Linked DNA regions of Trichocoleus sp. FACHB-46. The protein of the gene in region 1 binds, or shares a complex with, the protein of each later gene. Links are inferred from orthologs where the notes say so. Each region holds a gene or a part of one and is shown in the gene's direction. Other genes may lie near its edges. The genes, in order: uvrA and mfd.

Region 1 (3,881 bases):
CGTGATGACTTTGGACAACGCTACACTCTAGACTTTACGCTTGAATGGCAAGGTAGAAGTGCAAGCGTTCGGAGTGGTTGGATCGTGGAACATAATTCTAATATTCCAAAATTAACGACTTGCTATCCTCTGTAATGCTTGAGGTGATACGAAAATGACAACTAACACAGTCAAGTTACTAGACGTAGTAGCGCTGACAGTCGATCTGCCTCAGTACAATTTGTGGCGTGGTCAAGTAGGCACTATCGTTGAAATTTTGGCTGATGGGGAAGCATTTGAAGTAGAGTTTAGCGATCGTAATGGACGAACCTACGAATCCATGGGCTTACGACCGGAGCAGATAATGGTGTTGCGTTTTGAGCCAGCATCCCCTGAATCAAGCCCTCAAATGGTTACAGCGTGAGTAACACAATCCGCTCGGATAACTACTAGTAAAAATGAACCAATTAGTACGGGATGCCGATCGCAGTTGAGGGATTAGCAGCGATAGAATCATTAAGGACTGTTTAGCGCTGCCCTTCATGTCTCAACGCTCCCGTTCTGCCAACCGCAAATCCACCGAGCCTACCAATGGACACCACCCATCCCAGGCAAAGTCAGTGGACCAAAACACCATTCGGATTCGGGGAGCCCGCCAGCACAACCTCAAGAACATCGACCTTGAACTACCCCGCGATCGCCTCATCGTTTTTACCGGGGTGTCTGGGTCTGGCAAGTCCTCCCTAGCGTTTGACACCATCTTCGCCGAAGGGCAGCGGCGCTATGTCGAGTCTCTCAGTGCCTACGCGCGGCAATTTCTGGGCCAAGTCGATAAACCCGATGTCGATGCGATCGAAGGACTCAGCCCTGCCATTTCCATCGACCAAAAATCCACCTCCCACAACCCCCGCTCCACCGTCGGCACCGTTACCGAGATTTACGACTACCTGAGACTCTTGTTCGGGCGGGCAGGCGAACCCCACTGTCCTCACTGCGATCGCTCCATTGCCCCCCAAGCCATTGACCAGATGTGCGATCGCATCATGGAACTGCCCGATCGCACCCGCTTCCAAATTTTGGCTCCCGTCGTCCGGGGTAAGAAAGGCACCCATAAGAAATTGCTTTCTAGCCTCACCTCCGAAGGCTTTGTCCGGGTGCGGGTCAACGGCGAAGTGCGCGACCTCAGCGACTCCATCGAGCTAGAGAAAAACCAAGCCCACAACATTGAAATTGTGGTCGATCGCTTGGTGAAGAAGCCTGACCTAGAAGAACGTCTAGTCGATTCACTCACCACCTGTTTACGGCACTCCGAAGGCATCGCTATCATTGATATTCTGTCTGTTTCAGATGCTGAGTCTGGTACAGATTCCAATGTGGTTGCTCTCCCTACAGGTAAAAACGCAGCTAAAAATTCAGTGCCAGTAGCCGCAGAATCCGGTGGTCAGTATGGGCTACCACGAGAACTCGTGTTTTCAGAAAACTTCGCTTGCCCAGAACATGGTGCGGTGATGGAAGAACTGTCCCCTCGTTTGTTCTCCTTCAACTCTCCCTATGGTGCTTGCCCCAACTGTCACGGCTTGGGGAGTCATCGCACCTTCTCCGCAGATTTGGTGGTGCCGAATCCAGCCTTGCCCGTCTATGCCGCGATCGCCCCTTGGTCAGACAAAGACAACACTTATTACCTTTCCCTCCTTTATAGCGTTGGGGAAGCCTTCGGTTTTGACATCCAAACACCTTGGAACAAGCTCACCCGTGAGCAACAGCAGATCATCCTGAATGGCTCCAAAGACGCGATCAAGATTGAAGTCGATTCGCGCTATCGCGACCAGAAAAGCTACGTGCGGCGGTACGAAGGTGCCCTCAACATCCTGCAACGCCAGTACGAAGAAGCCAGTTCTGACCTCTACAAGCAAAAGCTAGAGCAATATCTGGTCGATCAACCTTGCGATGTTTGTCAGGGGCGACGGCTGAAGCCAGAATCGCTGAGCGTGCGGCTGGGCCAATACCAGATTACTGAGCTGACTGGCGTTTCTATTCAAGAATGCTTGAGCCGAGTAGAAGGTTTGAAGCTGAGCGATCGCCAAGCCACAATTGGCGATTTGGTGCTGCGAGAAATTAAAGCTCGCCTGCAATTTTTGCTCGATGTCGGTCTAGATTACCTAACGCTCGATCGCACGGCCATGACTCTTTCTGGGGGAGAGGCACAACGGATTCGGCTAGCAACTCAGATTGGTTCTGGATTGACAGGCGTGCTCTATGTTTTGGATGAACCCAGCATCGGCTTGCACCAACGCGATAATGGCCGCTTGCTCCGTACTCTTGACAAGCTTCGTACCTTGGGCAACACGCTGATCGTGGTCGAGCACGACGAAGAAACCATTCGCGCTGCCGATCACCTCGTAGATATTGGCCCTGGCGCGGGGATTCATGGCGGCCATATTGTCGCCCAAGGTAGCTTTGAGGACATTTTAGCGGCTCCTGATTCTCTGACAGGGGCTTACTTGTCGGGTCGCCAAGTGATTCACACACCCACCGAACGCCGAGAAGGTAATGGTCGAGCTTTAAAGATTAAAAAGGCTTCTCGCAATAACCTTAAGCAAGTGAGTGTCGAGATTCCTTTAGGCGAGTTAGTTTGCGTCACAGGCGTTTCGGGGTCTGGTAAATCCACCCTGATCAATGAACTGCTCTATCCAGCGCTACAACACCATTTCGGCCATAAAGTTCCCTTCCCCAAGGAAATGGAAGCTCTAGATGGCCTAAATGCCCTCGACAAAGTAATTGTGATTGACCAGTCCCCGATTGGCCGCACTCCCCGATCCAACCCCGCCACTTACACAGGCGCATTTGATGTGATTCGGGATGTGTTTGCGGAGACGATCGAAGCCAAAGCCAGAGGTTATAAACCGGGACAGTTCTCCTTCAACGTCAAAGGCGGACGCTGCGAAGCCTGTGGTGGTCAGGGTGTGAACGTGATTGAGATGAACTTCCTCCCCGATGTTTATGTGCAATGCGATGTCTGCAAGGGAGCCCGCTACAACCGCGAAACCCTCCAGGTGAAGTACAAAAACAAATCGATCGCGGATGTCCTCAACATGACCGTGGAGGAAGCCTACGAATTCTTCAAGAACATTCCCCAAGCCTCTAACCGCTTGCAGACTCTGGTAGATGTCGGTTTAGGCTATATCCGCCTCGGTCAAACCGCACCCACCCTCTCTGGAGGAGAAGCCCAGCGGGTGAAACTAGCCACTGAGCTTTCTCGTCGCGCCACAGGTAAAACTCTCTATCTAATCGATGAACCCACGACAGGACTTTCGTTCTACGATGTCCACAAGTTGCTGGATGTGGTGCAGCGTTTGGTAGACAAGGGCAACTCGGTCCTCGTAATTGAGCACAACCTAGATGTAATCCGCTGCTCCGATTGGGTGATTGACCTCGGTCCCGAAGGCGGCGACAAAGGTGGCGAGATTATTGCCGTGGGCACGCCAGAAGAGGTGGCCGAGAACGAGCGATCGCATACCGGGCACTATCTCAAGCAGGTCTTAGAGCAATATCGCTCTCTCGCTCCTACAGAGTGAATCTTAGAGGGGATTTAAGACAACTATTTTTTGTCTAAAAGGGAGTGGCAAGCCTACACTCCTCAAAACTAGTTATGTCTGAATCTTGGACTCACGCCTATACCTCGACCAACGGCATCAAGCTGCACTACGTCACTCAAGGCGAAGGGCCGTTGATGTTGATGCTGCATGGCTTCCCGGAGTTTTGGTATTCCTGGCGCAAACAAATTCCGGAGTTTGCCAAGGACTACAAAGTAGTAGCGTTGGATCTGCGCGGTTACAACGACAGCGATAAACCATCTGAGCAATCCGCTTATGTGATGGCGGAGTTTATCAAAGACATCAAAG
Region 2 (4,405 bases), on another replicon or contig:
GCACCCTTTAGGTCAGTCTCGTTGACTTTTTCTTTGACGGTTTCAACTACACCTTCTACTTGGTGAGTTACACCATCAACGGCGTCCTTCATGGTGTGGACTGCACTATCGAGCTTTTGGTCAATGCCTTCTGCGGCCTGGTTACCAATTGCTGCACCTGCGATCGCACCACCTACAGCACCGACGGCTGCACCTAGGCGTCCACCGACCATTTTACCAATTGTGGCTCCAGCAATACCACCACTAGCCGCGCCAATAGCTTCGGCGACGATGTGATTAGTCGCTTGACCTTTGTCAGAAGCAGACTCTTGGGGCTGAATCTCAGCGGTCGTCTCTACGATTTCCACGTCGATCGGCGCTAGATTGTCGTCATTACTCATGAATGGTGAGTTGTTGATACTAGTCATAAAAAACTCCCTGGCGATTCTATAAACTTTCCTTATTTCCTCTAAGCTTATCGATTAAAAAAGGAGCTGACCTCTCCAGGAGGGGGAGATCCAGCAGTTCGGATGTCCCCTGATAGAGGTATTCCGCCCTCGAAAAGCAACGGCTTCTGCTCAGGCTTCTACAATATAAAGATAGGTAAACACTCTTGGCTGTTCGCTGCTCCGGTTCCAGAATCTATGGCTTTCTCCTCAATTATTCGTGCCCTTGGGCGATCGCCCCTCACTAACGAGCTATTAGCCAAGCTGAAACAGCAACAACTTCTAAAGCTCAACGGTGTGTCTCGCATCCCTAAGGGCTTGGTAGCATCGGCTCTAGCTCAAGCTGGCCCCCGCAACTTGTTAGTAGTGACTGCCACCCTAGAAGAAGCAGGCCGCTGGACTGCCCAACTAGAAGCAATGGGCTGGCAAACGGTTCATTTCTATCCCACCTCCGAGGGATCTCCCTACGAACCCTTTGACTTGGAGTCAGAGATGGCTTGGGGCCAGTTGCAAGTCTTAGCGGATTTGGTAGGTAGCCAAGGAGCTACCAGCAATGGGAATGGTCAAGGTGGGGAGACGAGCCGAACCGCGATCGTCGCCACAGAGAGAGCTTTACAGCCCCACTTACCCCCTATCGATGCCTTCCGCCCCTATTGTCTGAGATTGCAACGAGGAGCCGAAGTTGATCTCGATGCTTTTAGCAGTGAACTGACCCGTTTAGGCTACGAGCGCGTTTCCCTCGTAGAAACAGAAGGCCAATGGAGCCGCCGGGGAGACATTGTTGATGTGTTTCCCGTCGCCGCCGAACTCCCGATTCGTCTGGAATGGTTTGGTGATGAGCTGGACAAAATGCGGGAGTTTGATCCAGCAACTCAGCGATCGCTCGACTCGATCAATCATCTTGTCCTCACACCCACCAGTTTTAGCCCCATTGTCAGAGCCGCTTTTACAGGCGAGAAGGCCACAGCGCTAAAAACCTATCTCAACCCTGCCGAACAAGAGAAATTTGAGCAAGACCAACCCTTAGCAGGTCTGCGTCGATTTCTGGGATTAGCCTTTGATCAGCCAGCTTCTTTGCTCGACTACTTGCCAGAAAATACCTTGATTGCCTTAGATGAACCGGAGCAGTGTCAGGCTCACGGCGATCGCTGGTTTGAGCATGTGGAGGAGCAGTGGAGGGATGAAGGAGGTAAGGGAAAGGATGAAGGAGGAGGGATGAAGGATGAAGGGGAGAGTTCTCTTCTGCCTAAGATCCATCGCTCCTTTCAAGAGTCACTCGCCGAAGTCGAATGTTTCGATCGCCTTTATCTATCAGAACTGGTCGAAGAAGTTGTAGGTGCTGCTCCATCCCTCAATCTTGCCAGTCGCCCGGTGAATGCCACTCCGCACCAGTTTGGTAAGTTGGCGGAGACGATTCGAGGAGAGCGCGATCGCGGTTTCTCGGTGTGGTTGGTGTCGGCGCAGCCTTCGCGATCGGTGTCGCTGTTGCAGGAGCACGATTGTCCGGCGCAGTTTGTCCCAAACTCACGCGACTATCCTGCGATCGAGAAACTTCAGATTCAGCGGGTGCCTGTAGCAGTCAAGTATTCGGGCCTCGCAGAGATTGAAGGGTTTGTTTTACCGACCTTCCGCTTGGTAGTGGTCACAGACCGAGAATTTTTTGGTCAGCACACCCTAACCACCCCCAGCTATGTCCGGAAGCGGCGACGGGCGGCCTCTAAGCAGGTTGATCCGAATAAGCTGCAACCGGGGGACTTTGTCGTTCATAAGAGTCATGGCGTGGGCAAGTTCCTCAAACTAGAGAGCTTGACGATCAACCACGAAACTCGCGAATACCTGGTGTTGCAGTATGCCGATGGTTTGTTGCGGGTGGCCGCAGACCAAGTCGGATCATTGTCCCGGTTCCGAGGGGCTGGGGATGCGGTGCCAGAGCTGAACAAGATGTCCAGCAAGGCTTGGGAGAAAACTAAGAGCAAGGTCCGCAAGTCAATCAAAAAGTTGGCGGTGGATCTGCTGCAACTGTATGCTCAGCGATCGCAACAGCAAGGCTACACCTACCCCACAGACATGCCTTGGCAGCAGGAAATGGAGGACTCCTTCCCCTACCAACCCACCCCTGACCAACTGAAAGCGACCCAGGATGTCAAACGGGATATGGAAAATTCCCGTCCGATGGATCGCTTGGTTTGCGGAGATGTTGGCTTCGGCAAAACAGAAGTAGCAATTAGAGCCATCTTCAAGGCAGTCACGGCGGGCAAGCAAGTCGCGCTACTAGCTCCCACCACGATCCTGACGCAGCAGCACTACCACACGCTGAAGGAACGCTTTGCCCCCTACCCGATTCAAGTGGGTCTACTGAATCGCTTCCGCACCGCTGAGGAACGCCGCCAAATTCAGCAACGCTTAACCACCGGAGAGCTAGATATTGTCGTGGGCACCCATCAACTCTTGGGTAAAGGCGTTGCTTTCCGAGATTTGGGCTTGTTGGTAGTGGATGAAGAACAGCGGTTTGGGGTGAACCAAAAGGAGAAGATCAAAAGCCTTAGAACCCAAGTGGATGTGCTGACCCTCAGCGCCACCCCGATTCCCCGAACGCTCTATATGGCGCTGTCTGGAGTGCGAGAAATGAGCCTGATTACCACACCACCGCCTTCTCGTCGTCCGATCAAAACTCACTTGTCTCCTTTTGACTCCGAAACGGTGCGAGCGGCGATTCGTCAAGAACTCGATCGCGGCGGTCAAATTTTTTATGTGGTTCCCAGGGTAGAGGGGATTGAGGAAACTTCAGCTAAAATCCGCGAAATGGTGCCAGGAGCAAGGCTCGCGATCGCCCACGGCCAAATGCCAGAGGCCGAGCTGGAATCCACCATGCTCACCTTCAGCAATGGGGACGCGGATATTCTCCTTTGCACCACGATTATTGAATCGGGTTTGGATATCCCACGGGTTAACACCATCTTGATTGAGGATGCTCAGCGCTTTGGCTTGTCGCAGCTTTATCAGTTGCGGGGCCGCGTCGGTCGAGCGGGGATTCAAGCTCATGCTTGGTTGCTCTATCCCAAGCAAAGCCAGCTCTCGGATACTGCCCGTCAGCGATTGCGGGCGATTCAGGAGTTTACTCAGCTTGGTTCTGGCTATCAACTGGCAATGCGGGATATGGAAATTCGGGGTGTGGGGAATTTGCTGGGGGCAGAACAGTCGGGTCAAATGGATGCGATCGGGTTCGACCTCTATATGGAGATGCTGGAGGAATCGATTCGGGAGATTCGTGGCCAAGAGATTCCCAAGGTGGACGATACGCAAATCGATCTCAGCGTGACTGCCTTTATTCCGGCTGATTACATTCCCGATCTCGATCAGAAGATGAGTGCTTATCGCGCGATCGCTGCAGCTAGTACCAAGGCGGAGTTGACGCAAACGGCGGCGGAATGGAGCGATCGCTATGGTGCGATCCCGCCTGCGGCTCTCCAACTGATTCGGATTGTGGAGCTGAAGCAGACGGCTAAGAAGCTAGGTTTCTCTCGCATCAAGCCAGAGGGCAATCAACATGTGGTGCTAGAAACGCCGATGGAGGAGCCTGCCTGGAATTTGCTGAAGGCGAATCTGCCTGATCACTTGCAATCTCGGTTTGTCTATACGCCGGGTAAGGTGACGGTGCGGGGTTTAGGAGTGTTGGGTGTAGAGCAGCAGTTGTCTAATTTGATTGATTGGTTGGGGCGGATGCAGGGGGCTTTACCAGAGGCTGTTTTGGTTTAGGTTTGGCTAAACCAAGAGCTTGGGGGCGCTTGCCCCCAAACCCCCGCTGAAGGACGGTTGCGTCCCTCAGACTCCCTCCAAACGAGTTCTTTTGTGGGTGCTTCGAGTTTTTGGTTTGCTAATTTTGGCTCTGAATCTCCCAACTTTTGCCCTCTAACTGCTCACCCCTCTCTCCTCCCGCTTTTCCCTTTTCCTCCCTCCTCCTTCATCCTTCCATCTTCCTT

The links.
Region 2: the proteins of uvrA (region 1) and mfd are in contact, whole or in part, in a crystal structure (PDB 4DFC), measured with the Escherichia coli proteins. The link is inferred for Trichocoleus sp. FACHB-46 from one-to-one orthologs.

Annotation. Positions count from the first base shown.
Region 1 is NZ_JACJOD010000022.1:108,731-112,611, reverse strand. Bases 184-3,754 are described here. They hold uvrA (excinuclease ABC subunit UvrA), read left to right. Parts: upstream 184-521; coding sequence 522-3,554; downstream 3,555-3,754. Other genes in these bases: H6F72_RS12630 (alpha/beta fold hydrolase), read left to right, coding at 3,629-3,754; H6F72_RS12640 (DUF4926 domain-containing protein), read left to right, coding at 184-403. Also shown: H6F72_RS30225 (DUF6883 domain-containing protein), read left to right, coding at 1-135; more of H6F72_RS12640, read left to right, coding at 155-183; more of H6F72_RS12630, read left to right, coding at 3,755-3,881. UniProt on the Escherichia coli protein: The UvrABC repair system catalyzes the recognition and processing of DNA lesions. UvrA is an ATPase and a DNA-binding protein. A damage recognition complex composed of 2 UvrA and 2 UvrB subunits scans DNA for abnormalities.
Region 2 is NZ_JACJOD010000034.1:66,507-70,911, forward strand. What follows is about bases 287-4,381. They hold mfd (transcription-repair coupling factor), read left to right. Parts: upstream 287-623; coding sequence 624-4,181; downstream 4,182-4,381. Other genes in these bases: H6F72_RS22190 (glycine zipper domain-containing protein), read right to left, coding at 287-407; H6F72_RS22200 (hypothetical protein), read right to left, coding at 4,343-4,381. Outside these bases: more of H6F72_RS22190, read right to left, coding at 1-286; more of H6F72_RS22200, read right to left, coding at 4,382-4,405. UniProt on the Escherichia coli protein: Couples transcription and DNA repair by recognizing RNA polymerase (RNAP) stalled at DNA lesions. Mediates ATP-dependent release of RNAP and its truncated transcript from the DNA, and recruitment of nucleotide excision repair machinery to the damaged site.